4 regions of the Bacillus sp. FSL R7-0646 genome follow, and region 2 is predicted to be linked to each of the others. Evidence: predicted binding sites of a transcription regulator. Region 2 holds the regulator's gene; each other region holds the start of a gene.

Region 1 (7,520 bases), 1.4 Mb from region 2:
TGTAATAGTTTCACAGTTTTGAAAAGCGCTTATAGCGCAATGTATGTATTTCACATTCGCCACTTTTATTAATTAAGGGGGAATAAGAAAATGAAAACTTATGACGCATTTCCAGAACCAATTGGCGGCTATACTGTCGGTCGAACCCAGATGGATTTTGAGTACACGGCATCAGATCACTCAAAAAGAGAACTGACGGCGTTTGTGTACTATCCGTCCGACAGTAGCGAAGGTAAGACTACATCAACGTACATGTTTCCTGAAGTCTACGAGATGTTTAATGAGCAGCCACTTGTCACTGCGTTGAAGGATGTTTTCTCTATAGATATCAAGACCCAGTGTTACGACGACCTTGCTCTCTCCGGGAAGGAAAAGCGCTATCCGGTATTATTCTATGTTTGCGGCGGGGGCGGTTCTCCAGAATGGGGTACAGTGATCTGTACAGACTTGGCAAGCATGGGATATGTTGTGGTAAGCATCGGCCATCAGAATAGCACGATGTATAAGCGTAAAGATGGGCGCCTGTTTAATGTATCAAAGGATTTTTCGGATGTCATTATGGCGTTTTCTGAAGATCCGGAGATGCTGGCGTTGGCTGGTAAGATGGAGATGCGGCCTGACGATGAAACTGCCATTGAGATGTGCCATAACGTGCTTACACTGCCGATACTTGCCAAGTTAACAGAGTATAGTGAGTTACAGGCAGAAGATGTAAGGTATGTAGCCGATTATCTTTACAAACTGGACTCTGGAGAACTGAATTCCATCTTTAAGGGCAGATTGTTGCTTGACATCGGCATGGGCATAGTCGGACATTCTTATGGAGGGCCTACGACGGCGATTGTTTGCCGGGACGACGACCGGTTCGCCTGCGGGATTGGCTTGGATAGCGGTGCGTTCGGCCTTCTCGACAGCGACCTTAAGAAACCCTTCTTGCTACTGTTTTGTGAACCTAACTATAACATGAATGCGATAATTGGCGCTAACAATAGCATGGAAACCTATTATTTCTCTGTTGATCGTGTTGCGCATTTAGATTACTGCGACATCGTGTTTACCAGTGTTAATGAGGAACTCAGAGGTGAACGGGATGCTATGGAGATGCGAAATCTTGTTACAGACTATACGAAGAACTTTTTTGATCATTACATACTGCTGAAGGCTGCAAGTGTGGAAAGTCTGGCATACGATGGCGTGGACTTGATCAAGAAGACCAGCAACAAGTGACATAACCGAGAGGTTGCTGATAAACGCATGTCAAAGAGTTAGCCGTACAGACACAAAGCCGATAACCCTATTACGCGGTTATCGGCTCTCTCATATTTCAGGCATTGTTTTCTATTTGAGATGATAAGCGGTGTTTTCACCGTTGAAGATGTTAGAAATTGGCTGGATTCTAGAACAGATCATACCAAATGAATTTATACTATATTGACATATAGATATTGAGATGAGTTTTGATTTGATAGGGAGAATCGCGCCCAATTAAAACTAAATGAATATGCAAGCAAAGAAGTGTTTATTCCCTTCAAAATTACAATTCTTTTGTACAAAGATGATCACAAGAAGAGATCAATTTTTATAAGTTAAAGGAGAAGGAGTTTGAGAAGAATGGGTTATGTCAAAGAACCGTCGTACAGGAGGAACATTGTATAATCCTAACCTTCATTTCTTTCTAGTTTACATAATATATATTCTCGGAAGTTAAGGATTAAAAAGAAATTCTGTCTCAATCTCAAAGTATACTCAAGTTAGTGAGACAGAATAAAAATTTAGCGATACACTGAATATACGGCAATTTCTTTTCCCCATTTATGTATTGTTTTTTCTAAAGTCATCCCGATTCGTTCGGCTACTTTTCTGGACGGCAGATTTTGCGCATCAGGTAAAGATACGATTTTTTTCAGATGAAATGACTCAAATCCATATTGTTTGCATGCTGATGCTGCTTCGGTTGCATAGCCGTTTTTCCAGACGCTCCGTTTAAACAAATAGCCGATTTCCATTTCGTTCGATCCTTCGACTTCCTGTGGCACGATGCCGCATTGGCCTAAAAATTCGCCCGTTTGTTTATGTTCGGCAACCCACAGACCGGTTCCGTGTTTTTCATAGTTTTCAAGCGTCCGGTCGATCCATTGCAATGTCTGTTTTTCATTCTTTGTCGATGGATAATATTCCATTGCTATCGGGTCAGAAAAGATTTCGAGCAGGTTTTCGGCGTCATCGCGCCTCATTTTTCGCAAAATAAGCCGGTCTGTCTTCATGATCATGTCTTTCATGCTTCTCCTCCCCCTTATTTTATTGATTATGGAGACGTTAATTCCTGATAAACCGTTTCTAATTCTTCCACCGTCAGATCTCCGTATGCGCATTTAATCACGGCATCTGCGAATTCATCATAGTCATCATCTGTTGAAAAGCCTTGCTGAAGCGTTTTGGCGTAAAGCTCGATTTGTTCCTTTCTCTTTTCAATGTCTTCCTCCTTGCCTGTGTAATCCGGTCCATTGATCGTGTCATAGTGTTCCTTGACAAGCATCATGTATTGCTGCAATGTTTCATTCATACATCCATCTCCTTTCATGTTTACAAAAATATTCCTCATTCCTTCCATTATAATATATACGAAAACGGACACCAATTAGGTTCAGTGCCCCAAATCAGCTTTCCGTTCTCATACAACGTGATTTTTTTCGTATTTTTAAACGTGTTTGAATTTAAAAATGAATAGTCGCCGCTTTGGGCATAATTGCTCCAGCCGTCATTGTGAAGACGGATCTGGATTTCACCTGTACTTGCACCCGGCGCCAATGTACCATTTTTAAACCCTACTTCAAGATACGTGTCTGCTCCGTTTACCGCTTTTTTTATTTGGACGAATTTGTGCGTGATTTTGCTGCAGCCGATTTGGGCATAGTCGCAGTCAAAATTTTGTCCTTTGCGATTCGTTTTATACCAGTAGCGGACGGTGATTCGATTTAAAGAGACGGTTTTTTTGCTGTTGTTTTTAATGTTGAGCTGAGGGCGGATTTGGTTGCCGTTTACATTGTTGTCCCCCGCTCTGTATTGTACTGCTATCGTGTTGGCTGCAGCGCCGCTGTCTTGACCTGGTTTATCCTGATCCTTTTTTTGGTCTTTTTGATCTGACCCTTTCGAATTCGATCCAGAGTCTCCTGACGAACCGTTTGACCCGCTGCGGATGTTATCCCTGACGAATTTGCCTGATGGGGACAAGTCGGATTGCGACCATCCTCCGTTTTTAGAGGCGCCTGGGTTTAAAGCTGCTGACGACTCTTGTTTGTCGGATAAGTTCCAGTTTACCCAGCTGATTTTTTTGCTGTCTAAATATTTCAGCCACTCCCTGGATTGGTCAAGGTAGACCCCGCCGTTTCCTGAAGCATCGCTCGTTCCCCATTCTGTGACGAAAATCGGCGCTCCTTTGCTGAGTGCATAATCGGCTTTATCCCGCAAAGACTGACCGTGCGTGCCCGCATAAAAATGGAGCGCGTACATGACATTGCCGTCTTTCAGCTGATTGTCCGCCGCATCATTGACATCCTGGCTCCAGGTGCCTGTTCCGACAATCACAATATTTTTCGGAGAGTTTTTGCGAATCACGGACAGGATTTCTTCGGCGTAAGGTTTAATGTCGCGATTCCAGTTGACATCGCCGTTCGGCTCGTTGGCAATTTCAAAAATGACGTTTGGCGTCTTGCCATAAAGTCTTGACATTTCGTTAAAAAATTCTTTTGCTTTCGCTTTGTTTTGGTTTGGATTGCCATCGCTCAGTATGTGCCAGTCAATGATCACATAGATTCCGAGTTCTTTTGCCGCTTCGACGGCTTCCTTCACTTTGTTTTTAACCGACGGATTGTCAATATAGCCGCCTTCAGCTGTATACATGGCCGCGCGGAAAACATTGATGCCCCAGTCGTCTCTCAGCCATTTTAACGAGTCTTTGTTGACATAATCGCCATACCACTGTAGACCGTGGGAGCTGATTCCTTTCAGCTGAACCGCTTTTCCGTTTTGATTGACGAGCTGCGTACCTTTTAAGGTAAGCTGTCCGTTTACAGCAACGGGTGTTTTAGAAGCGGCAGCCGCTTTCGGTGCAATGATACCGCTGATGCCAAGCGCCGCTACCATAAAACAGGCGATGAAGACAGAGATGGAACGTTTCATATATGACATTCTTTTTCCTCCAATGATTTTATTTTTCGAAAATACTTTTTCCGCAGCCATTTTTCACTCCTTTCCTTGCCTGTAGCACGAACTGATTGTAAATAAACTATTCACCGATTGTCTATCAACCATATTTCTTGTTTTTTGGCGCTTAAAAAATCTATCTATTTCCTCTTTTCGTATAAAATGGGAGGTCTGAATACTAGTGACCGCAAGCTTTTAAAACAAATGGCCGGGGACTTTGCACATCCTTTTTCTCTCAATTCTAAATTTTAAAAACTGAAATCTTTACAATGAGATGCTTCCTCTCTGCCTAAAATGCCGCATCCGGGAAAAATCGCTGTGAAAAGTTCATAAAACTGACTCGTTCTCTCTGCTGTTTGTATCACTTTATTGACAAAAAAATAAAACCATCCGCTTGGAATGGGTTTACTTCTTTAAATCGGAGAAAAAGCCGACAAGTTTTGTGGCGACACCGACAAACGTTTCAAGAATCGCCTGCCCCCCGGCGACCGACAAAATCAAAATCAACGGGAATATCGCTTTTGGGACAATCAGATACCCGACAGCAATGATCAAAGCGCACCATATCCCTGCGCACCAATAGCAATTCAGCAAATAGCCGAAGTTTGATTTCGGCACTTTTTTCGTTTCTACATGCCCTTGTTCATCAACCGTCTGCTTTTTCTTCATAAACGGTTTCCGGATAAACTCCGTGATCTTATCAAAAACAATTAAATGAGTTAACCGGTAACTGGCGAGAATCAGCATCGTAAATGTAAGCCAGGATATATGCTCCATTGCGGGCCTCCAACATGAAAAGTTATCTATAGCTATTTCCCGATTTCTTCTGACTTATTGCTTTTTCCGTCATTTTTTCAGAATGTGATGTAGATCACGATTTTCCTTCAGTGAACCCGTTACATTTAACCCATAGCATAAAAAACACTTCAGGAGGTTTTACAAATGGAAGCAGTTTTTGATCAAAACACAAAAACGGGTGATATTGTTACCCATTTTCCAAGAGCCAGCCGGCTGCTGAAAGAATATCGCATCGACTTTTGCTGCGGGGGCAACCGTCCGATCGGTGAAGCGATAAAAGAGCAGGATTTAAATGAAGAAGAGATCTTAGCTAGAATCAATACATTATATCAAGAGACAAAGGCATTAAACGCAAAAGAGACGAACTGGAGTGAAGCCCCGTATTCACAGCTGATCGACCATGTGATTCATACGCACCATGCCTACCTGTATGAGGTGCTTCCTGAACTGTCAGGCTTTGTTACAAAAGTATACCGGGTTCATGGCATCCATCATCCGGAGCTCGCCCAGGTCCATCAATTGTTCCATCAGCTGAAAACAGAACTCGAACATCACCTCTTCCAGGAAGAGGAACATATTTTCCCGAAAGTGATGGCCTATGAAGAGACGCGATCAATGGACCGCTTAGCAGAAGCGGTTCAGACGATCGACGTCCTTGAACAAGAGCATGAAGCCGCAGGCAGCATCCTGAAGGAACTGAGAAGAGTGACCAATGACTATACCCTTCCTGAAGGGGCATGCACAACATATACACTGACTTACTTAAAGCTTGATGAATTGGAAACGGATCTTTTTCAGCACATTCACCTGGAAAACAATATTTTGTTCCCGCGGCTTGAAGCGGAAGCCAATCAATAAAACAAAAAGACAGAGGATTTTACTTCCTCTGTCTTTTTGTTTATCTATTCATCTGAAGCAATGTCTTTAACAGGCAGCGCTTCTCCTTCCCGATGCGTCGGTTTGCGGAGATGGAATAATGCTCTGATGCTGAATACAACCAAAATCACGATTCCGGCTAAAAAGATCGTATCCGGCACGGCCCTCCAAGTCAGCAGCGTTTGCACTGCATCCTGCTGTAAAAACTCAGGCGCCCTTGAGCTCCAGTACCCGTCTTCAAACGCTTTTTTCAATTGAAGAAAACCGACCGGCAGCAAATTGATAAACACCATTCCGAACAGGCCGATGTTCAGCGACCAGCAGGCTATTTTCAGCCATTTATCATTCCATGCTTCTTTTTTGGCGATATTGCGGAGCGTATACAGCCAGACGGCAATGGCAAACATGCCGTACACACCCATCATCGCCCCGTGTCCGTGGGCGGGTGTCAAGAACTGCCCGTGCTCAAAATAGCTGACGGCAGGCAAGTTGATCAAAAAGCCCAATACCCCGGCGCCGACCAGATTCCAGATCGCCGTTGAAATCAGGAACCAGAACGTTGCTTTATACGGGAAGTGATGTCCGCCGTCTTTCATCATCTTGTATTGTTCGTAAGCTTCCAATACAAGCAGGGTAAGCGGGATGACTTCCAGGCATGAGAAGACGGAACCGAGGCCGATCCAGACTTCGGAAGACCCGTTGTAATAGTAATGGTGTCCGATCCCGATGACACCGCTCCCCAGCAGGATCGTCAATTGAAAATAGAGCGTTCTGACAGTCGACTTTTTCGTCACCAGGTTCATTTGCACGAGCAAAAAGCCGATGACCACGACGGCAAAGACTTCAAAAATCCCTTCCACCCAAAGATGGATGATCCACCACCGCCAAAAATCCGACATTGTAATATTAGTGCCGGGATTAAAGAAAAAGGCAGCACCGTAAAACAGCGGAATGGCGATCGAAGAATAAAACAGCAGATGAATCAAACCGCCTTTATCAGGCTCCCGCTTGAGGCCGCTCTTAATGCCTCTGAAGACGATAAACAGCCAAATCAGCATGCCGAGCGCAAGAATGACCTGCCAAAAGCGGCCGAGTTCAATATATTCCATTCCTTGATGGCCGAATAAGAACCAGTTGTTTCCTAAAAAGCCTTTCGCTCCGAGCCATTCGCCGACCATGCTTCCGCCGACAAGGACGATCAGCGCCCAAAACAGAATGTCGACAAGCAGCCCCTGTCTTTTCGGCTCGCGGCCTCCGACAAGCGGCGCCGCATAAATACCCATCCCGAGCCATGAAGTTGCAATCCAGAAGATCGCCAGCTGAAGGTGAAATCCCTTAGATATGCTGAAGGGCAACAGCTCCCTGATCCAATCAATCCCAAAAAAGCTGTCCGGTTCAATATAATAGTGGGCGAGCAAAGCCCCGAACATCGCCTGAACAAAAAACAGCAGCGACACAACGGCGAAATATTTTCCGGTTTTAACCTGTGAAGCGGTGAGCGGCTGTTTATCCAGATCAAATACCGGAAACGCCCCTTCCTGGTAAGCCTCTTTCATTCCAAGCTTGTAACGGTAAAACACGAATAAAATAATGCCGACAAATAAAATGAGGATGGTAACGCTTGCGCCGCTCCACCAAACGGC
Region 2 (7,520 bases):
AAAAGAATCTTTTCATCATGAGCTTTTTCACAATATGTATGCTCATTATCTCGTTCTCGAAGTTGAGGAGCAAGTCGTCGGCTACTGCGGGATTTGGATCGTAATGGATGACGCCCAGATCACCAATATTGCCGTTTCACCTGCATACCGGGGCCGCCGCTTCGGTGAAGCTCTTTTGAAGGCGGCCATGAAGCTTTGCCGGATGAAAAGGGCGGTTCAGCTTTCTTTAGAGGTGAGGGTATCGAATCATATTGCACAGAGCTTATACAAAAAGCTCGGCTTTGAGCCGGGAGGAATTCGCAAAAATTATTATACCGATAATGGGGAAGATGCATTATTAATGTGGGTGAGACTAAATGAATCATAAAAAAGATCTGTATGTATTAGGAATCGAAACAAGCTGTGATGAGACTGCCGCTGCGATTGTCAAAAACGGGACGGACATCATCTCAAATGTCGTAGCGTCGCAAATCGAGAGTCATAAACGGTTTGGGGGCGTCGTTCCCGAGATCGCATCAAGGCATCACGTGGAACAGATCACGATCGTGCTTGAGGAAGCCTTTGCACAAGCGGACATGACGTTTGATGACATTGATGCCATTGCAGTAACGGAAGGACCGGGGCTTGTAGGCGCTCTATTGATCGGCGTGAATGCTGCGAAAGCGCTCAGTTTTGCCCGGGGCATACCGCTCGTAGGCGTGCATCATATTGCCGGTCACATCTATGCCAACAGGCTTGTTCAGGACATTCAATTTCCGGCGATTGCCCTTGTCGTCTCAGGCGGCCACACCGAACTCGTATATATGAAAGAGCACGGCTCATTTGAAGTAATCGGAGAGACGCTCGACGATGCTGCAGGCGAAGCCTATGACAAAGTGGCGAGAACGATGGGGCTTCCTTATCCGGGTGGACCTCACATTGACAAACTTGCGCAAAAAGGCGAGGCAAATGTGCCGCTGCCGCGCGCATGGCTTGAAGAAGGGTCTTATCATTTCAGCTTCAGCGGATTGAAGTCTGCAGTCATCAACACGCTTCACAACGCTTCACAAAAAGGCGAAACGATAGCTCCGGAAGATTTGTCAGCCAGCTTTCAGGAAAGCGTCATAGATGTCCTCGTGACAAAAACGGAACGCGCTGCGGAAGCTTATGGCGTCAAACAGGTGCTGCTTGCCGGAGGAGTTGCTGCAAACAAAGGGCTGAGAGCCGCGCTCGAAAAAACGTTCAGCAGCCGTCCGGAGATCGAGCTTTTGATCCCGCCGCTCTCGCTGTGTACGGACAATGCCGCCATGATTGCCGCCGCAGGTACGGTTGCTTTTGAAAAAGGAATCAGAGGAAAATATGATATGAATGGTCAGCCTGGCTTAGATCTGACGTCTTATTGAAACCTCACGCTTTGTGAGGTTTTTTTACCCGGAAAAAGTTATTAACAAGTTATCAACACATATCCACAGTCTTGTGTATAATGTTAAAAACCTTAATTTACAGACCTTTTTTACCTGTTAGTAATGTGTATAAATATTATGTTATTTGTGGATATTGTGGGTAAATCGCTTTCTTTCTTTTAAATAAAGGATTTCAATTGTGGACAAAAAAACCGCTCCGGCTTGGAGCGGCTCATCCTTTATTCATTTGTAGATAGTGTTTCCCATTCTGATAACAGCTGTTCAAGCTCCTCATTCAGCTGTTCATTTTCAGAGTGGATTTCCTGAACCTTCTCGTGGTCTTGGAAGACGTCGGGATTGCATAGGAGCTCTTCATTCTTTTCAATTTGTTCTTCAATGGCCGTAATTCTTGTTTCGATGTCTTCAATCCTGCGCTGCCGCTGGCGTTCTTTTCTTTTCAGCTCTTTTTCTTCTTCATAGCTCTTTTTTGCGCCCGGTTTTTCGGAAGCGGCTTTCTGACGCTCTTCCGTCTGTTTTTCTAGTTCTTTCAGTTCAAGCTGCTGCGCTTTTTTTTCCGTGTAATAATCGTAGTCGCCTAAATATTCTTCGGCTTTGTCGCGAGAAAGCTCCAGTACTTTTGTCGCAATCCGGTTGATAAAATAGCGGTCATGGGACACAAATAATATCGTTCCCGGGTAATCGATTAAAGCGTTCTCCAAGACTTCCTTGCTGTCCAGGTCGAGATGGTTTGTCGGCTCATCAAGAATAAGGAAGTTCGCTTTTTGCAACATCAGCTTGGCGAGGGCAAGCCTGGCTTTTTCGCCACCGCTTAATGCATGTACAGGCTTTAATACATCTTCTCCCGAGAACAAGAAGTTGCCGAGGCAGGTCCTGATATCCTTTTCATTCATCTCCGGATAATCGTCCCAAAGCTCGTCAAGCACGCGTTTTGACGACGTCAATTCAGCCTGTTCCTGGTCGTAGTATCCGATTGAGACGTGAGAGCCCGTCGCGATTGTTCCCGACACCGGCTGCAGCTTTTGGATCAATGCTTTCAAAAGGGTCGACTTGCCGATTCCGTTCGGCCCGACTAGTGCAACGCTTTCCCCGCGGGTAATGCGAAAATCCAGTGAACGGAGAAGCGGGGGCTGGTCCTGATAGCTTACCGTCAGGTCTTCCACTCGCAGTACATCGTTTCCGCTTTGCCTTGTAATTTCAAAGCGGAATGACGCCGACTTTTCATCTCCAAGCGGTTTGTCCATGATCTCCATCCGTTCAAGCTGCTTTCGTCTGCTCTGCGCCCGTTTCGTCGTCGAAGCCCTTGCCAAGTTCCGATCGACGAAATCCTGCAGCTTGGCGATTTCGTCCTGCTGCTTTTCGTAAAGCTTTGTTTCCCTTTCCAGCTGCTCGGCTTTTAATTGGAGATAAGAGCTGTAGTTCCCGATATATTTTTTGCTTTGGGACCTGGTAATCTCGTAAACTTGGGTAACCACTTTGTCAAGAAAGTACCTGTCATGGGAAACGATTAAAATCGCTCCGCTGTAGCTTTGCAAATATTGTTCGAGCCATGTCAGGGTGTCGATATCCAAGTGGTTTGTCGGTTCGTCCAAAATGAGGAGGTCGGGTTTTGTCAAAAGCATTTTTCCGAGGGCAAGTCTTGTTTTTTGGCCTCCGCTTAAATCCTGAACGCGGACGGAGTCGTCAAATCCCGCAAAGCCGAGCCCGTGCATGACGGATCTGACCTCTGCCTCATATTGGTAGCCGCCTTTGTCCTTGAACTCCTGCTGAAGCCTGTCATATGTCTTCATTAATGATTCAAGCTTGTCCGGTCCGGCTTGCGCCATCTTTTCCTCGATCGCGCGCATTTCTTTTTCCATTTTTTTAAGAAAATCAAATACCGACAGCAATTCCTCTTTAAGCGTCAGCTTGGAATCGAGGCCGGAATGCTGGTCAAGGTAGCCCATCGTCAAATCTTTAGGTTTGATGATGTCCCCCTTTTCGTATGAGAGCTTTCCTGCGATAATCTTTAGAAGAGTCGATTTTCCGGCGCCGTTGCGTCCGACGACCGCAATCCGGTCCCGAGACCTGACTTCGAGTTTTATATTCGTTAAAATCGTATCGGCTCCAAACGATTTTGAAAGCTGATTTACTTGTAAAATCATCATGATCTTTCACCTCTTGTCTGCTATTTTAAGTGTAGCCTATCACCGCGCAGTCAGCAAACAATTAAGTGAAGTCTGGAAGATTTTAGCCAAAGAAAAAGACAGATTGAAAAAAATAGTGTATGATCATTATAAGGAGAGTTAAGAACATGAATGAGTTTACACATTTTAATGAACAAGGCAGAGCCAAGATGGTTGATATAAGCGAAAAGGAAGCTTCAGTGCGCACAGCTGCGGCTGTTTCAAGCGTGTCCATGAATCGAGAAGTACATGAAAAAATCAAAAACCGCGAAATCGGAAAAGGCGATGTTTTGGCGGTGGCGCAAGTGGCCGGAATCATGGCTGCAAAACAGACATCCGCCATCATCCCGATGTGTCATCCGATCGCTCTGAAAGGAGTCGACATCGCCTTTTGCTGGGAGAAGAAAGAGCAGAAGAGCATCCTGCATATACAATCTAACGTCAAGACCAAAGGGAGCACAGGTGTGGAAATGGAAGCGTTAACGTCGGCCTCCGTATGTGCGCTGACCGTTTATGACATGTGCAAAGCGGCGGATAAGGGAATGGTGATAGGACCGACCTTTCTTCTCGAAAAGACAGGCGGGAAAAACGGTGACTATAAAAGGGAAAAAGCTGATGTAGACATGGAGGATTAGTTTATGAACATGGATCATTCAAAAATTCCGCAAGCGACAGCGAAACGGCTGCCATTATATTATCGTTTTTTAAAAAACCTTCATGCATCCGGGAAACAGCGTGTATCTTCCGCTGAGCTGAGCGATGCCGTCAAAGTCGATTCCGCGACCATCCGAAGGGATTTCTCGTACTTCGGCGCGCTCGGGAAAAAAGGATACGGCTACAATGTCAATTATTTGCTGTCCTTTTTCAGAAAGACGCTTGATCAGGATGAAACGACGAACGTAACGCTTATTGGCGTGGGGAATTTGGGGACAGCCTTTCTCCATTACAATTTTATCAAAAACAATAATACAAAAATCGCCATGGCGTTTGACATCAATGAAGAAAAAATCGGAACCGAGGTCGGCGGCGTTCCCGTCTATGACCTGAATAAGCTTGAAGAGCATATGACGGATGATGATATCCCGGTCGCCATTTTGACGGTTCCAGCTCAAGCCGCACAGTCGATTACAGACAGGCTGGTGGCGCTTGGCATTAAAGGCATTCTTAATTTCACGCCGGCTCGCTTGAATGTGCCGGAACACATTCGCATTCATCATATAGATTTGGCAGTGGAACTTCAGTCGCTGGTGTATTTTCTGAAACATTATTCAATGCAGGAAAAGTAAAACGGAAAACGAAAAATAAATAAAGGAAAGGGGGCAGGCTTTATGCCAACAATCGGTCCTGGAAGCTTTATTTTAATTGTCGTGGTGGCGCTTTTGATATTCGGCCCGAAAAAACTTCCCGAGCTGGGAAGAGCGGCGGGAAACACGCTGCGGGAGTTTAAAAATGCGACAAAAGGTTTGGCTGACGACGATTCCGATAATAAAAAGAAAGAAGATCAGTAGGATAGGATGACATTTATGAAGGGAAAAGAAATGTCGCTGTTAGAACATATCACAGAACTGCGCAGACGGCTTGTGATCACTTTTTTCTTTTTTGTTTTGTTTGTTGCGGCAGGCTTTTTTTTGGCGAAGCCGCTCATAATCTACCTGCAGCAGACGGATGAAGCGAAGCTGCTGACTCTCAATGCGTTCAAGCTGACCGATCCTTTATTTGTGTACGTGCAGTTCGCGTTCATCATCGGCGCTGTCTTGACTTCGCCGCTTGTTCTATACCAGCTGTGGGCTTTCATCAGCCCGGGGCTGTATGAAAAAGAACGAAAAGTGACGCTCAGCTATATTCCAATATCGATCATTCTTTTTTTAGGCGGCATTGCCTTTTCTTACTTTATTTTATTTCCGTTTGTCGTGGACTTTATGACGAGAGTCTCAGATGATCTGAATGTCAACCAGGTCATCGGAATACACGAATATTTTCAGTTTCTGCTTCAGTTGACGCTTCCTTTTGGATTGTTGTTTCAGATGCCTGTGGTCATCATGTTTATCACAAGGCTCGGTCTCGTGACGCCGATGTTTTTGGCGAAAATCCGAAAATATGCATATTTTGTGTTGTTCGTCATTGCGGCGCTCATTACACCGCCTGAGTTATTGTCGCATTTAATGGTCTCCGTGCCATTGCTCATTCTTTATGAAATCAGTATCGTGATTTCAAGAATATCCTACAGGCAGGCGCAAAAAACAATGATTCAAGAGGAAAATCAATCGTTTTTGAACGACCATACAAAATAAGAGCCATTCTTTTTTCAGAATGGCTCTTTTCTTTCAAATAAAAGGCTATTGATCTTTTCGCTTCATCCTGCCGGCCAGGGCGAACATTTTAAAGGAGATGCTGATATTATAGGCTGCGAAAAGCATCAGCAGGATCGTATAAAAAGACCACATGCTTCCGGGCGAGGTTGCCGCGAGATACGTAAACAGCACACCCGTTAATAAATAAATCACTCCCCAGAATTTAGGGCTTCTCATCATAGAAATCCTCCAATAATCATTTGCATTTTCTCGACGTTTTTCAAATATTCTTCAATAGGCTCCCGGAATGTCTGCAGCAAGACGACGAGCGTATTCATGGCGACATGGGCGAAAATCGGGACGATAATCCGGTTGGTCCTGACATATAAAAAGGCGAATGTGAATCCCATTGCCGTATAAATGAGCAGATGGCTGAAATCCAAATGGACGACCGAGAAGAGCACCGAACTGAACAGAGCGGCAACGAAAAAATTCGTTTTCTCATAGATCGCACCGAAAATGATCTTTCTGAAAATGATTTCTTCAAGAATCGGACCGAATACAGAAGAGACAAACACCATCAGCGGCAATGCGGTGATGATTTTCATAATCCGCTGCGTATTTTCGGATTCCGGGTTGACCCCGAACAAGTTCATTTCGATCGAAGCGGCAATTGACTGCGCAAACAAAGCGAGAAAAACGCCGGCTACCGCCCATCCGATTGACGCTGCAACCGATGCTTTTGGACGATTGCGAAGCGTCGTCTTCGGCACCGTCCGCAAAATCAGCAGCACGATGACGAGACAGAGGGTAAACGCGATGACAGACCAGACGCCCGTCAATGTAAGCTGAGCTTCAGCCTTGGGCTGTCCTCTGCCCACTCCCAAAAAGTAGAGAAGAGGCAAGCCGACAACCGCCGACAATTGCATGAGAACGTATGCCAATATAATAAACCAGTATTGTTTTCTCAAGCTTTATGTACTCCTTTTCTAAAAATCTAAATCAGACTATGTTTATTGTAACACACTCTTTTTAAATTATAGGATGATAAGGATATGCGGAGAAATGTAAGCGCAAAAAAATTTGACCTTTTCACTTGAAATTGCCTGGGAGATTCTTTATTATAAGAATTGTGTTAGCACTCACCGAGTGCGAGTGCTAAAATTACATATGAAAATATTGAGGAGGTTGTTTCATTGTTAAAGCCATTAGGTGATCGCGTTGTCATTGAGCTCGTTGAGTCTGAAGAAAAAACTGCTAGCGGAATCGTACTTCCTGACTCCGCAAAAGAAAAACCACAAGAGGGTAAAGTGGTTGCAGCCGGTTCAGGCCGTGTGTTAGAGAGCGGAGAGCGCGTTGCATTAGAAGTTAAAACAGGCGACCGCATCATCTTCTCAAAATATGCAGGTACCGAAGTGAAATATGAAGGTACTGACTACTTAATCTTGCGTGAAAGCGACATTTTAGCTGTTATCGGCTAAGTCATAAATAAAAACGAGACAATTATATAGGAGGTTCGAATAACATGGCAAAAGATATTAAGTTTAGCGAAGAAGCCCGCCGTTCAATGCTGCGCGGTGTAGATGCATTGGCGGATGCTGTAAAGGTAACTTTGGGACCTAAAGGACGCAACGTCGTTCTTGAGAAAAAATTCGGTTCTCCAT
Region 3 (7,520 bases), 1.4 Mb from region 2:
GTGAGAAGGGCCTCTCCCCTTCTTTCTCTTCTTTTTTCCAAATGTGATCTACTTAACTTTTTTTCTCCTGCATTTCCGCTACGATACACATGAATGCAAACGAAAGGACAGATGAAAGATGATACTTTGCGATTTCGACAAGTCTCCGTTTATCGTCATTTGGGAGCTGACAAGGGCTTGCGAGCTCAAGTGCCTTCATTGCCGGGCATCGGCTCAAAATAAACGCGATCCTCGGGAGCTATCCCTGAAAGAGGGAAAAGATTTAATCGATCAAATTCATGCGATGGACAATCCCCTCCTCGTGCTTACAGGAGGCGATCCTTTAATGAGAGACGACGTATTCGCCATTATTGAATATGCCGTCCAAAAAGGGGTTCGCGTCTCCATGACCCCGAGTGCCACGCCGAATGTTACAAGAGAAGCGATTCAATCAGCAAAAGAAATCGGGTTATCCCGATGGGCGTTCAGCTTGGACGGCCCGACCCGGGAGATTCATGATCATTTTCGGGGAACGGACGGGTCTTTTGACCTGACTATGAAGGCCATTCGCTACATTCATGAATGTCAGCTGCCTCTGCAGATTAATACCGTCATATCCTCCTATAACATCGATTACCTGGATGAAATGGCAAAGCTGATCAAAGAATTGAACTGCGTACTATGGAGTGTGTTTTTTCTCGTCCCGACAGGCCGCGCGAAGCGGGAAGATATGATTTCCCCGGTGGACCATGAAAAAGTCTTTCTCTGGCTCAGCCGTTTGGCAAAAGAAGCGCCTTTTGACATCAAAACGACAGCAGCCCAGCACTACCGGCGGGTCGTCATTCAGCAAAAAATGCGGGAAGCGAAAGACCCCCACATGAAAATCCGCTATGAACACGCATTGCAGAAAGGAAAAATGGATGCCATCGGCGGATTGGGCCGGGCTCCGAAAGGTGTGAACGATGGCAACGGGTTCATGTTTATCTCCCATATCGGTGATGTATATCCAAGCGGACTCCTGCCGGTTAAAGCCGGAAACATCCGCGAACAGCCGCTGGCTGAGATTTACCGCGAATCACCGATCTTTAAGGATCTTCGAAATCCGGACGGATTTAAAGGGAAATGCGGCGTCTGTGAATTCCGTCATGTGTGCGGCGGTTCGCGCTCGCGTGCTTATGCTCTGACAGGCGATTACCTAGAAAGCGATCCGAGCTGCATTTATATTCCGAAGGCTTTGCGCTAAAAAAATGTGATGTACGTCACATTTTTTTCAGCTTCCTTGTATTACGGTATAGATGAGAATGATCATCACTATCAAAGGATGTGATCCCTTGCATAAAAAAATTGATTTGGACGATTCCGTTTACAAACTTTGCACATTGCATCCTGAACTAAAAGCCGTGATGAAGGATGCCGGGTTTCAAAATATTACAAAGCCCGGCATGCTGGAAACAGCCGGGCGCATCATGACGATTCCAAAAGGCGCGCGAATGATGCAAATCGAATGGAACCATGTCTTAGACATATTGAAAGCACACGGATTTGACCCCGTTTGGAAAGGAGAAAAACAATGAGCGAAATCATTAACAATCGGGAAACGCAGCAAGGTCTGCCTGAGGAAAAAAAGCAGCTTCTGAAGGAGATCATCATCGACCTTCATAAAGGAAAGCCGCTTGCCGACGTCAAAAAACGGTTCGAAAAGGCATTCGGCTCAGTCAATGCCGAAGAAATCGCCCAGCTGGAACAGGCGTTGATGAAGGAAGAAGGCATTACACCTGAAGAGATCCAAGAGCTCTGCTCCGTTCACGCCGCTGTGTTTAAAGGATCGATTGAAGACATTCACCGCGCGGACGCCGACAAGCAGCCTGGCCATCCCGTTCATACATTTATGAAAGAAAATAAAGAAATCGACCTCCTTTTGAACTTTAAAATGCAGCTTCATTTGGAACGCTTTGAAAAAGAAGATCATCGCGACAACATTCTCAAACTGCTCGCAGACTTAAATTTGCTAGCTGACGTCGACAAACATTACAGCAGAAAAGAAAATCTTCTGTTCCCCTATTTAGAAAAGTACGGAATTACAGGGCCAAGCCAAGTCATGTGGGCTGTCGACGATTTTATCCGCAAGAGCATTAAAGAAGTGAAGCGTTTGTTGGAAGAGTATACGCCGGACAAAAAAGATGAGGTCATCCGCGAACTAACGTTTATCATTCAAGAAGGCACGGAAATGATTTATAAAGAAGAAAATATCCTCTTGCCGATGGCGCTCAGAACGCTGACAGAAGACGAATGGCTGAAAATCGCAGCCGAAAGCGACGAGATCGGATATTGCCTGACTGCTCCGGAAACGGTGTGGAAGCCTGAACGCCATCAGATCAAAACGAGCGAAGAGGCGGCTGATGGCTATGTCAGACTCCCTACCGGTATTCTGTCTGTGGATCAGCTTGAACACATGATGAACCATCTTCCGGTCGATATCACCTTCATCGATGAAAACGATGTGGTCCGCTATTTTTCACACGGAAAGGAACGGATTTTCGCCCGGACAAAAGCCGTAATCGGCCGAACCGTCCAAAACTGCCATCCGCCGGCTAGCGTCCACATCGTCAACAAACTTCTGGACGACTTTAAATCTGGCAAAAAAGATGTTGAAGATTTTTGGATCAAATTTAAAGACAAATACGTGTTCATCCGCTATTTTGCCGTACGCGATGAAAACGGCCGCTATATCGGCACTTTGGAATTCACCCAGAACATCGCCCCGATTCAGGAGATTAACGGGGAAAAGAGAATTTTGAACACGAGCGATTGAACCATTCGACAGCCCGCTTCCATGCAGGCTGTTTTTTTGTCCGCCCTCTTCCCCCTCCTGAAAATGTGACAAATTTGTGAAAAGCCGAAACCATGTGACAAATTTAACAAGGTGCAGCGCCTCCTCCATATATAGTGAGGGTAGCATCACTGACTCAGAAGGAGTGAACCAGCAATGAAAAAAAAGAAAAAGAGTCCCATTTTCAGGAGATTAAATTATTTCTCCCCTATTGAACGCCATTCCAATCAACACAGCCAAACCACTTATGAAGACCGGGATTGGGAAGATGTATACAGAAATAGATGGCAGCATGATAAAGTGGTTCGCTCTACCCATGGGGTGAACTGTACAGGATCCTGCAGCTGGAATATCTACGTCAAAAACGGGATCGTCACATGGGAAGGGCAGCGGCTTGATTACCCTTCGACAGGCCCTGATATGCCGGACTTTGAACCGCGCGGCTGTCCGCGGGGAGCCAGCTTTTCCTGGTATATATACAGCCCGCTCCGCGTGAAATACCCGTATGTACGCGGTGTGCTGATCCAGATGTGGCGCGAGGCGCTAAACAGCAGCAAAAATCCGCTTGAAGCATGGAAATCAATTGTCGAAAACCCTGAAAAAGCGAAAGCCTATAAACAGGCGCGCGGAAAAGGCGGATTTGTCCGCGCCGAATGGAGCGAAGTCCTGAAGCTGATTTCGGCTTCCCTTCTGTATACCATTGCCAAATACGGCCCTGACCGCAATGTCGGCTTTTCGCCGATTCCAGCCATGTCGATGCTCAGCCATGCAGCAGGATCACGCTTTATGTCCCTGATCGGCGGGCCGATGCTGAGCTTCTATGACTGGTATGCCGACCTCCCTCCTGCTTCACCGCAAATTTGGGGAGATCAAACCGACGTTCCGGAAAGCAGCGACTGGTACAATTCTGGCTACATCATGACATGGGGCTCTAATGTCCCGCTTACCAGAACGCCTGACGCTCACTTTTTAGCCGAAGCCCGCTATAAAGGAGCAAAAGTGATTTCGATCAGCCCGGACTTTGCCGAGTCCTCAAAGTTTTCCGATGATTGGCTGAGCATCAGACAAGGCACGGACGGCGCACTGGCCATGGCGATGGGCCACGTTATTCTGCAAGACTTTTATGTCAACCAGAAAACGGAACGTTTTATTGATTATGCAAAACAATATACCGATTTCCCGTTTTTGGTGACTTTGAAAGAGGAAAACGGAACGTTCACAGCAGGCCGCTTCCTCCATGCTAAAGATATCGGGCGCGCGACAGAGCACGATGAGTGGAAGCCTGCCGTTTGGGACGAAGACACAGATGGATTTGCGATTCCGCAGGGCACGATGGGCTCCCGCTGGGACGGCAAAGGAAAATGGAACCTGCGCATGGTTGATGAGGATTCAGAAAAACCGATCACACCTCGGCTTTCCATGCTTGGATACGAAGATATGATCGGCACGGTCAACATCCCGTATTTCTCACATGACGGCAATAAAGTGCTTGAAAGACCGCTTCCGATCAAAAAAGTCATCTTGAACGGCGAGGAAGTCTTTGTTTCCACCGTTTTCGACCTGACTCTCGCCAACTATGGCGTCAACCGCGGAATCGGCGGACAGACGCCGGCATCATTTGATGATCCTGAACCGTTTACACCGGCTTGGCAAGAGCCGATTACTGGCATTAAAAGTGAAATGGTGATCAAGATCGCGAGGGAATTCGCGCAAAATGCGATTGACACAGAGGGCCGCTCGATGATCATTGTCGGCGCCGGAATTAACCATTGGTTCAATTCAGACACCATTTACAGAGCTGTACTGAACCTTGTGCTTCTCGTCGGAGCCCAAGGAGTTAACGGAGGAGGCTGGGCTCACTATGTCGGCCAGGAAAAACTCCGGCCGGCCGAAGGATGGCAGACGATCGCGATGGCCAAGGACTGGGGAGGCCCTGCCAAACTGCAAAACGGCACATCATTTTTCTACTTCGCCACCGACCAGTGGCGCTATGAAGATCAGGAAATCAGCGGGCTCGCTTCACCAATCGCAAAAACATCGCGCTACAAGCACCATGCCGATTACAATGTGCTGGCGGCGAGACTCGGCTGGCTTCCATCGTATCCGACGTTTGAGAAAAACGGCATCGACTTGTATAAAGAAGCAGAAAAAGCGGGCGCTGAGAACGCTCAGCAAGTCGGAATCTATATTGCCAGACAGCTCGAGGAGAAAAAGCTCAAGTTTTCGATTGAAGATCCTGACAATGAAAAGAACTTCCCGAGAAATCTATTTGTCTGGAGAGCCAATTTAATCTCAAGCTCCGGCAAAGGCCATGAATATTTTCTGAAACACTTGCTCGGCACGACAAACGGACTGATGAACGATGATCAGGACAGCATCCGTCCGGAAGAAATCACTTGGCGTGACAAAGCGCCTGAAGGCAAACTCGATTTACTGATCAATCTCGATTTCCGGATGGCGGGAACAGCCCTTTATTCAGACATCGTGCTCCCTGCGGCCACCTGGTACGAAAAACACGATCTCAGCAGCACGGATATGCATCCGTTCATCCACCCGTTTAATCCGGCAATCAGCGCGCCGTGGGAAGCAAAGTCTGATTGGGATATTTTTAAAGCACTGGCAAAAGCGGTTTCCGATCTGGCTGAAGAAGTGGATATGGAACCTGTCAAAGAGGCTGTTGCGACTCCTCTTCTCCATGACACTCCACAAGAAATGGCGCAGCCGCTCGGGAAAATCAAAGATTGGAGCAAAGGCGACTGCCCTGCCGTACCAGGCAAAACAATGCCGCAAATTCACGTTGTGGAGCGGGATTATAAGCAGATTTTCAATAAGATGACATCGCTTGGGCCGAATGTTGTCAAACAGCCGTTTGGTACGAAAGGAATGAACTGGTCTGTTGAAGCGGAATATAATTCTCTCAAAAAAACGCTCGGCGTCGTAAAAGACGACACGATCGCCAAGGGCTGTCCCGACATCAGTGATGCTAGACAAGCTGCTGAAGCGGTATTGACTCTCTCTTCCACTTCAAACGGGAAAGTAGCCGTTAAAGCGTGGGAATCGCTTGAAAAAATTACGAATCTTGAGTTGAAAGATTTAGCTGAAGAACGGGAAGAGGAATGCTTCACATTTGAGCAAATTTCAGCTCAGCCGAAAACGGTGATCACCTCCCCTGCTTTCAGCGGTTCTGAAAAAGGCGGACGACGCTATTCTCCGTTTACGACAAACGTTGAAAAACTGATTCCGTGGAGAACGCTGACCGGCAGACAGTCTTTTTACCTTGATCATGAAATGATGACAGAATTCGGCGAAAACATGGCGACATTCAAGCCGATCCTGATCCACCGCCCTTTCTTGAACAAGCGTCCGGATCAGGAAGGAAAAGAAATCGTTTTAAACTACTTAACGCCGCATAATAAATGGTCGGTTCACAGCATGTATTTTGATTCCCTGCCGATGCTTACCCTTTTCAGAGGCGGGCCGACAGTCTGGATGAATAAAGACGATGCCGAAGAAACCGACATTCAGGACAACGACTGGATCGAGTGCTTCAACCGAAACGGTGTCGTCGTCGCACGGGCCGTGACATCACACCGGATTCCAAAGGGAATGGCGTTTATGCACCATGCCCAAGACAGACATATCAACGTGCCGGGAACAAAGCTGACGAATAACCGCGGAGGAACCCATAACAGCCCGACCCGCATCCATGTCAAGCCGACGCAGATGATCGGAGGCTACGGACAGCTCAGCTACGGATTCAACTACTACGGGCCGACAGGAAATCAGCGCGACCTCAATGTCGTGATCAGAAAATTGAAGGAGGTCGATTGGCTTGAAGATTAAAGCGCAAATCGGAATGGTAATGAACCTTGACAAATGCATCGGCTGCCATACATGCAGCGTCACATGCAAAAACACTTGGACAAACCGTTCCGGTGCAGAATATATGTACTTCAACAACGTCGAAACAAAACCGGGCATCGGCTACCCTAAACAATGGGAGAACCAGGATAAATACAAAGGCGGCTGGGAGCTGAAAAAAGGCAAGCTCCAGCTTAAATCAGGCGCCAAAGCAACGCGGCTCATGAATTTATTCTACAACCCGTATCAGCCGACGATCGATGACTACTATGAACCTTGGAACTATGATTATGAAACGCTGACAAACAGTCCGGAGAAAAAACATCAGCCTGTTGCAAGGCCGAAGTCTTCCATTACGGGAGACTTCATGAACCTTGAATGGGGTCCGAACTGGGAAGACGATCTTGCCGGCGGCCACATTACAGGCCTCCAAGATCCAAACGTCAAAAAAATGGAAGAATCCATCAAAACCGAATTTGAAGACGTCTTTATGATGTATCTGCCAAGGATATGCGAACACTGCATCAATCCTTCCTGCGTCTCCTCCTGTCCGTCGGGAGCGATGTACAAACGCGAGGAAGACGGCATCGTTCTCGTCGATCAAAATGCGTGCCGCTCATGGAGACACTGTGTATCATCATGTCCTTATAAAAAAGTGTATTTCAACTGGCAGACTAACAAGGCGGAAAAATGCACATTGTGCTTCCCTCGTCTTGAAGCAGGACTGCCGACAATCTGCTCTGAGACATGCGTCGGCAGAATCCGCTATCTCGGAGTCATGCTTTATGACGCAGAAAAAGTCGAAGAAGCGGCTTCAGCCGAAAATGAAAAAGATTTGTATCACTCACAG
Region 4 (7,520 bases), 860 kb from region 2:
TCCCCCGGTCAGCAGCCAGACTTCATTTGCATCCCAGAAAGGACCGATCGTATTGATCATCACCCTCCGTTCAAGATCGTTGCGCCCGAGAAACCGCGTCGCCATTCCGACGCCGAAATCAAAGCCCTCAAGAAAGAAAAAACCGATGAACAGCACAGCGACTAATATAAACCAAAATTCATTAAGAGATACCATGGTAAACCTCCTGATCAAACGGGTCTGTCGATACGGAATCATCATGATGGTGGTCATGGTGTGCAGCCCCTTTTTTAATCTCCCGCACAAACAAGTAGACAAGAACGAGCGCCAGCACAAGATAAATCGCTGTAAACGCGATGACAGAGAACAGCAGCATTCCCGCTGATACGTTCGGCGACACGGACTGCGCCGTTGTCAAAATACCGAACACCGTCCACGGCTGGCGTCCGATTTCAGTCATGATCCACCCCGCCGTATTTGCAATGAATGGAAAGGCGATCAAAGCCACCATTGTCCGCAAGAACCATTTGCTTGTTTCGAGTCTTTTGCGGAAGCTGAGATAAAGACCGGTCAAAGCGGCAACGATCATTAAAAGTCCTGATCCGGCCATGATTCTGAAACTCCAGAATGTCGTTTTCACCGGCGGAATATAATTTCCTTCTCCGTATTTTTCTTCATATTGCTTTTGCAGTGTCTTCATTCCGGGCACATCGCCGCTGAATTGTTTATAAGCCAAATAGCTGAGCGCATACGGGATGCTGAGCTCGGATTTGTTTTCCTGCTTGTCCGTGTCAATGTTCGCAAGCACCGTCCATGCAGCCGGATCGCCGCTGTCATCCCAAAGCGCTTCGCTGGCAGCCATTTTCATCGGCTGGCTCTTCATCAGATGCTGTGCCTGCTCATGTCCGCTGAACGCAACGCCGCCCCCGGAAACAAGCGCCACAATCATCGCGATTTGAAAGGATTTTTTAAAAAAGAGCAATTCCTGTTTTTTCAGCATTTTATACGCGCTGACACCGGCAATGAAAAACGCCCCAGTGGCAAGCGCACCGAAAATGACGTGCGGAAATTCAACCCATAGCTGCGGGTTTTTAATAATCGCAAAAAAATCGGTCATTTCCGCGCGTCCGTTTTTGATCGCAAATCCGACAGGCTCCTGCATAAACGAGTTGGCCGCTAGAATCCAAAACGCCGACATGATCGTGCCAAGCGAAACAAGCCAAATGGACAGCAAATGAATCTTCTTCGGAAGGCGGTCCCAGCCGAAGATCCACAAACCGATAAACGTCGATTCCATAAAGAAAGCGAGCAGCGCTTCCACCGCGAGCGGAGCGCCGAATACATCACCGACAAAGCGGGAGTACTCCGACCAGTTCATTCCGAACTGAAATTCTTGTAAAATCCCGGTGACAACACCGACTGCAAAATTAATTAAAAATAAGTGCCCCCAAAATTTAGCCATCGTTCTGTAAATGTCTTTTTTCTTTGCGACATAAAGGGTTTCCATTAAAGCAACCATAAAGACAAGCCCGATTGACATCGGTACAAAAATAAAGTGAAAGATCGTTGTTGAAGCAAATTGAAATCTTGCCAAAATGAGTTCGTCCACTGTTCCTGTCTCCTCCTCTTTGTTCTAGCCGGGCCCGTTTGCCAAATGGGCATCACACTTGCTCAGACTTTCACATGCATCTTATTAATGTGATTATGATTACAGACAAAAGGGTGACCTCGGCCCGCATTGATGTTCCGTTATTATCAGGATGGTTATTTATACCTGTACTTTACCGCGAATTCCTTCTTAAATAAAGTACATTTTCCCTAATTTATGGATGTCATTGTGACAATTATACGAAGGAATTATAGATATTTTGTGACACGCTGGTTAACAAGCACTAAAACAACATGAGAAAAATGCCCCGAAATTCACGTGGAACATTTCGTCATTCAACATCTGTGATTCTTCGCGAAAGCCTGTCGCATCAAAAGAAAACCGTTATATGCAGTGAAACAAATTCGGGGTTTTCCTTCAGTGTGAGCGCGCCTTACGGAAAGTTCTGCTGTTTTGTCCAATCTGTGAAATCTTCCTTCCGCCTTCTGCGCATTCCCTTCATCCATTTGCTGATTTATCTCCACTGAAGCCTTCACGCAGCACGAGCTGACTGCACCGCACGTTTTTCCCCCTGCACAGCCATCCAGCTCCCGCTGACTATTAACGGAGGAAGGGAAGGAATATTTATTGCTTTGAAATAAACAATAACGATACCCCGTTTATTCTATGAAAATCGAACCATACATTTGTTCAAACAAAATACACAAAATTTGTGAAATGTTTCACAATATCCTGCTATACTTAGGTTGTATTTATGATAGATACTTCTTAAGTAAACACTTGATGGTGGTGGAAAACATGGAATCTAAATCACTTGTTCTAGTCGAAGAGCTTGCTTTAAAAAAGCAAAGCATCTTTGTGCAAAGCCCGCTTCGCTATCTTTTACGGGCTATGCTGGCCAGTATGTTTATCGGGTTCGGAGTCATTGTAGCGTTTAAAACGGGGAATCTCTTTTATGTTGAACATTCTCCGTTCACATATCCAATTGCAGCAATCACCTTTGGGGGCGCCATTATTCTGATCGTCTATGGCGGAGGAGATTTATTTACGGGAAATACATTTTATTATACATTGGCTGCGCTTCGTAAAAAAATGCGCTGGCCCACTGTGATCAAGCTGTGGATGTTCAGCTATGCAGGAAATTTAATGGGCGCCGTTTTTTTCGCAGGCCTCATCTTTGCGACCGGCTTATTTAAAGATCCTTCTTCCACCGGCTTTATTCTCAGCGTGGCGGAGCATAAAATGAATACGCCGGTGACCGAATTGTTCTTTAAAGCGATTCTGTGTAACTGGCTTGTCTGCCTTGCGTTTTTCGTTCCGATGGCGCAAAAAGGGGACGGAGCGAAAATGTTCTCTATGATGCTGTTTGTCTTTACTTTCTTTATTTCCGGTTATGAACACAGCATCGCGAACATGGCCACTTTTGCCGTCTCTCTGGTCACCGAGCATCCGGAGACCATTTCGATTGCAGGCGCAATCCATAACCTAATTCCGGTAACACTCGGGAACCTGGTCGGAGGCGCGTTTATGATGGGCTTCATGTACCACTATGCCAACAAGCCGGGCGGTGAAGAAATCATCAAATAAAAAGATCGTCCATTTTTAATGGATTCTAAATATGCGGGCTCCCTTCATAAAATCGTGGTAACTTTAAAAATGGAGGTTCAGCGATGCAAAGTTTTCATTCGCTTTGCCGGCAATTTGGACATATTTTAAATGGGGAGCCGCACATTGAACCACGGTGTCTGTTCTGTCAGCATCAAACGGAATTTGCGTGTCGCGATTCAAGGAAGACCGAGCCGGGGAGTCGGCATGGAAGAAATCATGTTCGAATCGCTCGATCAAAACGGAATCGCCTTGAATATGGCCGAAGTCGCAATTTTGCCTGAAGAAGTTCCGCTGTTTACAAAAAAGCTTGTCGATCAGGGCATCATTATCAGTGCTCTCCACAATCATTGGATTTTTACAGAACCGAATATTTTATATATTCATTTTCAATCTGTAGAACCGCCGTTAACATTCGCGAAAAAAACAGCTGCCGCTTTATCCGTATTGCGATGAAGCAGCAGCTGTTTTCTTTATCCGTTGATTTTTCCCATTTCTGAAAGTGCGACCCTTTCGACTGCTTTGGCCACAATCTCGTGAACTTCAGGGTTCAGCGGATGAGGCACAAGATCGCCTTGTCTTGTGCAGGATGCGATCGCTTCAGCGGCCGCAACCAGCATCGGGTGGCTGATCGAATCGGCTCCGGCATTTAACACGCCCCTGAAAATACCTGGGAACCCCAGCACATTGTTGACAGACCGTCCGTCTGCAGCGTAGGCTGCCCCGGCCTCGAGCGCATCCTCAGGCTCAATCTCCGGCTTCGGATTGGACAGAGCCAAAATCACCTGGCCTTCCCGAACCCATTTCTTATTGATCAATCCCGGAACACCGGTTGTCGCAACGACGATATCGCAGCTTTCCATCAATTCTTCGATGCTTTCAGCCGCATGGCCGCCATAGTTCTCTAAACGCGCCATCGCCTCAAGCGATTTATCCGTTCCGACAACACGTTTTACTCCATATGCCATAAACATCCTGCAGATCGCGACACCCGCCGCGCCCAGGCCGATTTGGCCGACATGGGCCTGCTTCAGATCCACCCCTGCACTCTTGGCTGCTGAAATGGCGGCCGCCAGCGTCACAACCGCCGTACCGTGCTGGTCGTCATGCATGACCGGAATATTCAGGTCGTTTTTCAGGCGCTCTTCAATTTCAAAACAATGCGGTGAACCGATGTCTTCAAGCAAAATGCCGCTAAAGCCGGGCGCGATGTTTTTAACCGTCCTTACGATTTCATCAGGATCATTCGTGTCGAGCAGAATCGGAACCCCGCTGATATCCGCAAGCTGGTCGAAAAGAGCGGCTTTCCCTTCCATAACAGGCATTCCAGCAACTGGCCCTATGTCTCCCAAGCCAAGGATGGCCGTGCCGTCCGTTACAATTGCAACCGAATTGCCGATTCCGGTATAAATATTCGCTTTTTGCGGCTCTTCTTTAATGAGCTCGCACACGTTCGCGACACCCGGCGTATACACCCGACGCAGATCAGCAAGCGAGCGAATCGGCATCTTGCTTTTCATGCGGATTTTGCCGCCTTCATGTGCAGCCAGCACGTCATCTGAAACGGTATGAAGATGGATGCCTTCTTTTAAGTTGCGGATCACTTCAAGAATCTCGGTGAGCTGTTCTTCATGCTCAACTTGAACCGTAATGTTCCGCATCGTATAATTCGGCCCTACCTTGATCGTTTCAATCTCTCCGATATCACCGCCGGCAAGGCCGATCGCCGTTGTCACCTTTCCAAGGTTTCCGGGTGCTGAAGGGATTTCCAGCATCAAATTCCGAATAATATTGTTGCCATTCATAACAGAATACCTCCATCAATTGTTTTAAAATCGGCTACTGAACCGGCGAGTCTTTTTTATCGGTGTACCAAATAAATTTACCTGTGTATCCGTACAAAATCGCAAGGCCGATTGAAACAAAGCTCAGCCACATGAACGGCACATAAGAGAAGGTCGAGACGCCGAGAATCCCCGCCATATATATGCCGTTGTCCGACCACGGCACCATGCCCGACGTCATCGTACCGCCGACTTCCGCGTTTCTGGACAGCACCCTCCGGTCAATTCCGAGCTTGTCATAGCTTTTTTCCATAATTTTCGGTGTTAAAATGAGCGAGACATACATCGCGCAGCCGAACACATTTGCCAAGAAGGCGACGATAATCGTCGAGAATGTGACGTTGCCGGCAGAAGTCAGCTTTTGCTGGAACTTGGAGACGATCACTTTTAGAACGCCTAAGTGCTCCAAGAGGCCGCCAAAGCCCAGACCGAGAATGATGACGACGACCGAACCGAGCATGCCCTCTATTCCTCCGCGATTTAAGAGCTCGTCCATAAATTTGATCCCGGTGTCAATGGAAAAGCCGTTGTATGCTGTGCCGATCGCATCCGCAAAGTCCATGCCTTGGAAGACCGCAGCCCAGATCGCGCCCAAAAGTGCGCCGATCGCGATCGTCGGCACAGATGGCTTTCTCATCGCCAATAGAACGATGACGACAACAGCCGGAACAAGCATCCAAATGTGAATATCAAACGTGTTCTGCAAAGAAGCTTTCAAAAATTCAACTTTTTCCAAATCAACATTTCGGCTTCCATACATAAAGCCGGTGATGGTGAACAGGACCGCCGTGATTAAATAGGCGGGAATCGACAAGTACAGCATCGCTCTGACATGGGTAATCACTTCGACCTTTGAAAGGGATGACGCAAGCACCGTACTATCGGAAAGCGGCGATAATTTATCTCCAAAGTAGGCTCCGGACAGCACGGCTCCGGCTACAAGCGGAAGCGGAAGCCCCAGCCCTTCCCCGATTGCCATCATGGCGATCCCGGCCGTTCCTACAGTCCCCCAAGACGTACCTGTGGCAACAGATGTGATCGAACAAATAATGAGCGTGGCAAGCAGGAATATGCTCGGGTGGATAAACTCAAGCCCGTAATAAATCAAAGTCGGCACAACACCGCCGGCTATCCATGTGCCGATAAGAGCGCCGACGGCAATCAGGATCAATATCGCTTCAAGTCCATTTGAAATTCCGTTTGTAATCGATTTTTGCAAATCTTCATACCGGTGCCCCAGGCGCAGTCCGAGCAAAATCACCAAGAACCATGAAATAAACAATGCCAGCTGAATCGGCAGCTCGAATTTGACTGTAAATGAACAAACTATCGCTAAAAATGCACCTAATACACAAATGATTTCCAACATTGATGGCAACCGTGCTGTTTTCAACCTAAATCCCCCTTAATTATTGAAACGCTTTCAAAATAAACTACATAAAAATAGCAATCTGCTTCAATTTTTTCTTAAAAATTTAACTAACAACGAACAGTATACCATGAAAAAGGCTGATGCGGTACCACTTCACCGCTGTTGTCCTTTCTCTTCATAAAGTTATTGAAGGAAAGCGAAAACACTCTGTGTTTCTATCCCGGTAAAATGTCAGAGTGTTTTCGCATACTGTTTTTTCCAGATCAATCCCGATTTAAAAGTTCAGCCCCGGCAATCCCCGGTTTTGTCATTTCATAAGGATTCAAAATCAGATCAAGCTCTTCTTCTGTCAACACATCGTTTTGAAGACAGAGATCGCGGACGGATTGGCCTGTTAAAATGGCTTCTCTCGCAATCCTTGCAGCTGCTTCGTAGCCAAGATGCGGATTGACCGCAGTGATGACGCCGGCGCTCTTTTCGACATATGCTTTTAAGCGTTTTTCATTCGCTTCAATACCTGCTACACAGTGATCAGTGAACGAACGGAATCCGTTGTTCATGATGCTGATGGATTGCAGGAGATTAAAGACGAGCACTGGCTCCATCACATTCAGTTCGAGCTGTCCGGCTTCAGAAGCAAGGCAGATCGTATGATCGTTTCCGATGACCTGGAAGGCGATTTGGTTGATCAGCTCGGCCATAACCGGATTGACTTTCCCCGGCATAATGGATGAACCCGGCTGTCTTGCCGGAAGGGAAATCTCCGCAAGTCCTGCGCGCGGACCTGATGCCATCAACCGAAGGTCGTTGGCGATTTTCGACATGTTCATCATGCATACTTTTAATGCAGCTGAAACTTCTGTGTAAGCGTCCGTATTTTGCGTCGCATCTACCAGATGGTCAGCGCCGACAAGCGGAAGACCGCTGATCTCAGCCAAGTGCTTGACGACATTTTCGATATAGCGCGGATCCGCGTTTAATCCCGTTCCAACCGCGGTAGCGCCCATATTGACTTCATACAAATGCTGGCGCGATTGTTTAATCCGTTTGATGTCGCGTTCGATCACGCGGCTGTAGGCTTCAAACTCCTGTCCAAGGCGGATCGGCACGG

What was found. The regulator Rex, encoded in region 2, represses fermentation and respiration genes when NADH is low (regulators of the CRP and FNR family bind a similar motif). The targets are predictions, from matches to a motif close to TTGTGAAATATTTCACAA.
Region 1: ric (iron-sulfur cluster repair di-iron protein) is a predicted target of Rex. The motif match lies at 5,063-5,080, and genes of this name have one in related genera.
Region 3: MKY62_RS10240 (nitrate reductase subunit alpha) is a predicted target of Rex. The motif match lies at 2,884-2,901, and genes of this name have one in related genera.
Region 4: MKY62_RS20550 (formate/nitrite transporter family protein) is a predicted target of Rex. The motif match lies at 2,299-2,316, and genes of this name have one in related genera.

The regions. Positions count from the first base shown of each region.
Region 1 is NZ_CP150217.1:1,999,642-2,007,161, reverse strand. It holds gene MKY62_RS10320 (choline esterase) at 91-1,227, shown strand; gene MKY62_RS10315 (GNAT family N-acetyltransferase) at 1,773-2,279, opposite strand; gene MKY62_RS10310 (YnfE family protein) at 2,306-2,563, opposite strand; gene MKY62_RS10305 (cellulase family glycosylhydrolase) at 2,611-4,179, opposite strand; gene MKY62_RS10300 (DUF1360 domain-containing protein) at 4,609-4,980, opposite strand; gene ric (iron-sulfur cluster repair di-iron protein) at 5,146-5,859, shown strand; gene MKY62_RS10290 (nitric-oxide reductase large subunit) at 5,904-7,520, opposite strand, start outside.
Region 2 is NZ_CP150217.1:618,483-626,002, forward strand. It holds gene rimI (ribosomal protein S18-alanine N-acetyltransferase) at 1-367, shown strand, start outside; gene tsaD (tRNA (adenosine(37)-N6)-threonylcarbamoyltransferase complex transferase subunit TsaD) at 357-1,382, shown strand; gene MKY62_RS03110 (ABC-F family ATP-binding cassette domain-containing protein) at 1,622-3,547, opposite strand; gene moaC (cyclic pyranopterin monophosphate synthase MoaC) at 3,694-4,200, shown strand; gene MKY62_RS03120 (redox-sensing transcriptional repressor Rex) at 4,204-4,851, shown strand; gene MKY62_RS03125 (twin-arginine translocase TatA/TatE family subunit) at 4,894-5,073, shown strand; gene tatC (twin-arginine translocase subunit TatC) at 5,080-5,856, shown strand; gene MKY62_RS03135 (YdiK family protein) at 5,902-6,093, opposite strand; gene MKY62_RS03140 (CPBP family intramembrane glutamic endopeptidase) at 6,093-6,827, opposite strand; gene groES (co-chaperone GroES) at 7,053-7,337, shown strand; gene groL (chaperonin GroEL) at 7,382-7,520, shown strand, end outside.
Region 3 is NZ_CP150217.1:1,986,630-1,994,149, reverse strand. It holds gene MKY62_RS10260 (hypothetical protein) at 1-4, shown strand, start outside; gene MKY62_RS10255 (TIGR04053 family radical SAM/SPASM domain-containing protein) at 119-1,222, shown strand; gene MKY62_RS10250 (DUF1858 domain-containing protein) at 1,311-1,553, shown strand; gene MKY62_RS10245 (DUF438 domain-containing protein) at 1,550-2,791, shown strand; gene MKY62_RS10240 (nitrate reductase subunit alpha) at 2,966-6,652, shown strand; gene narH (nitrate reductase subunit beta) at 6,642-7,520, shown strand, end outside.
Region 4 is NZ_CP150217.1:3,955,339-3,962,858, forward strand. It holds gene cydB (cytochrome d ubiquinol oxidase subunit II) at 1-195, opposite strand, end outside; gene MKY62_RS20545 (cytochrome ubiquinol oxidase subunit I) at 182-1,588, opposite strand; gene MKY62_RS20550 (formate/nitrite transporter family protein) at 2,387-3,175, shown strand; gene MKY62_RS20555 (DUF1259 domain-containing protein) at 3,320-3,649, shown strand; gene MKY62_RS20560 (malic enzyme-like NAD(P)-binding protein) at 3,667-4,998, opposite strand; gene nhaC (Na+/H+ antiporter NhaC) at 5,033-6,430, opposite strand; gene aspA (aspartate ammonia-lyase) at 6,673-7,520, opposite strand, start outside.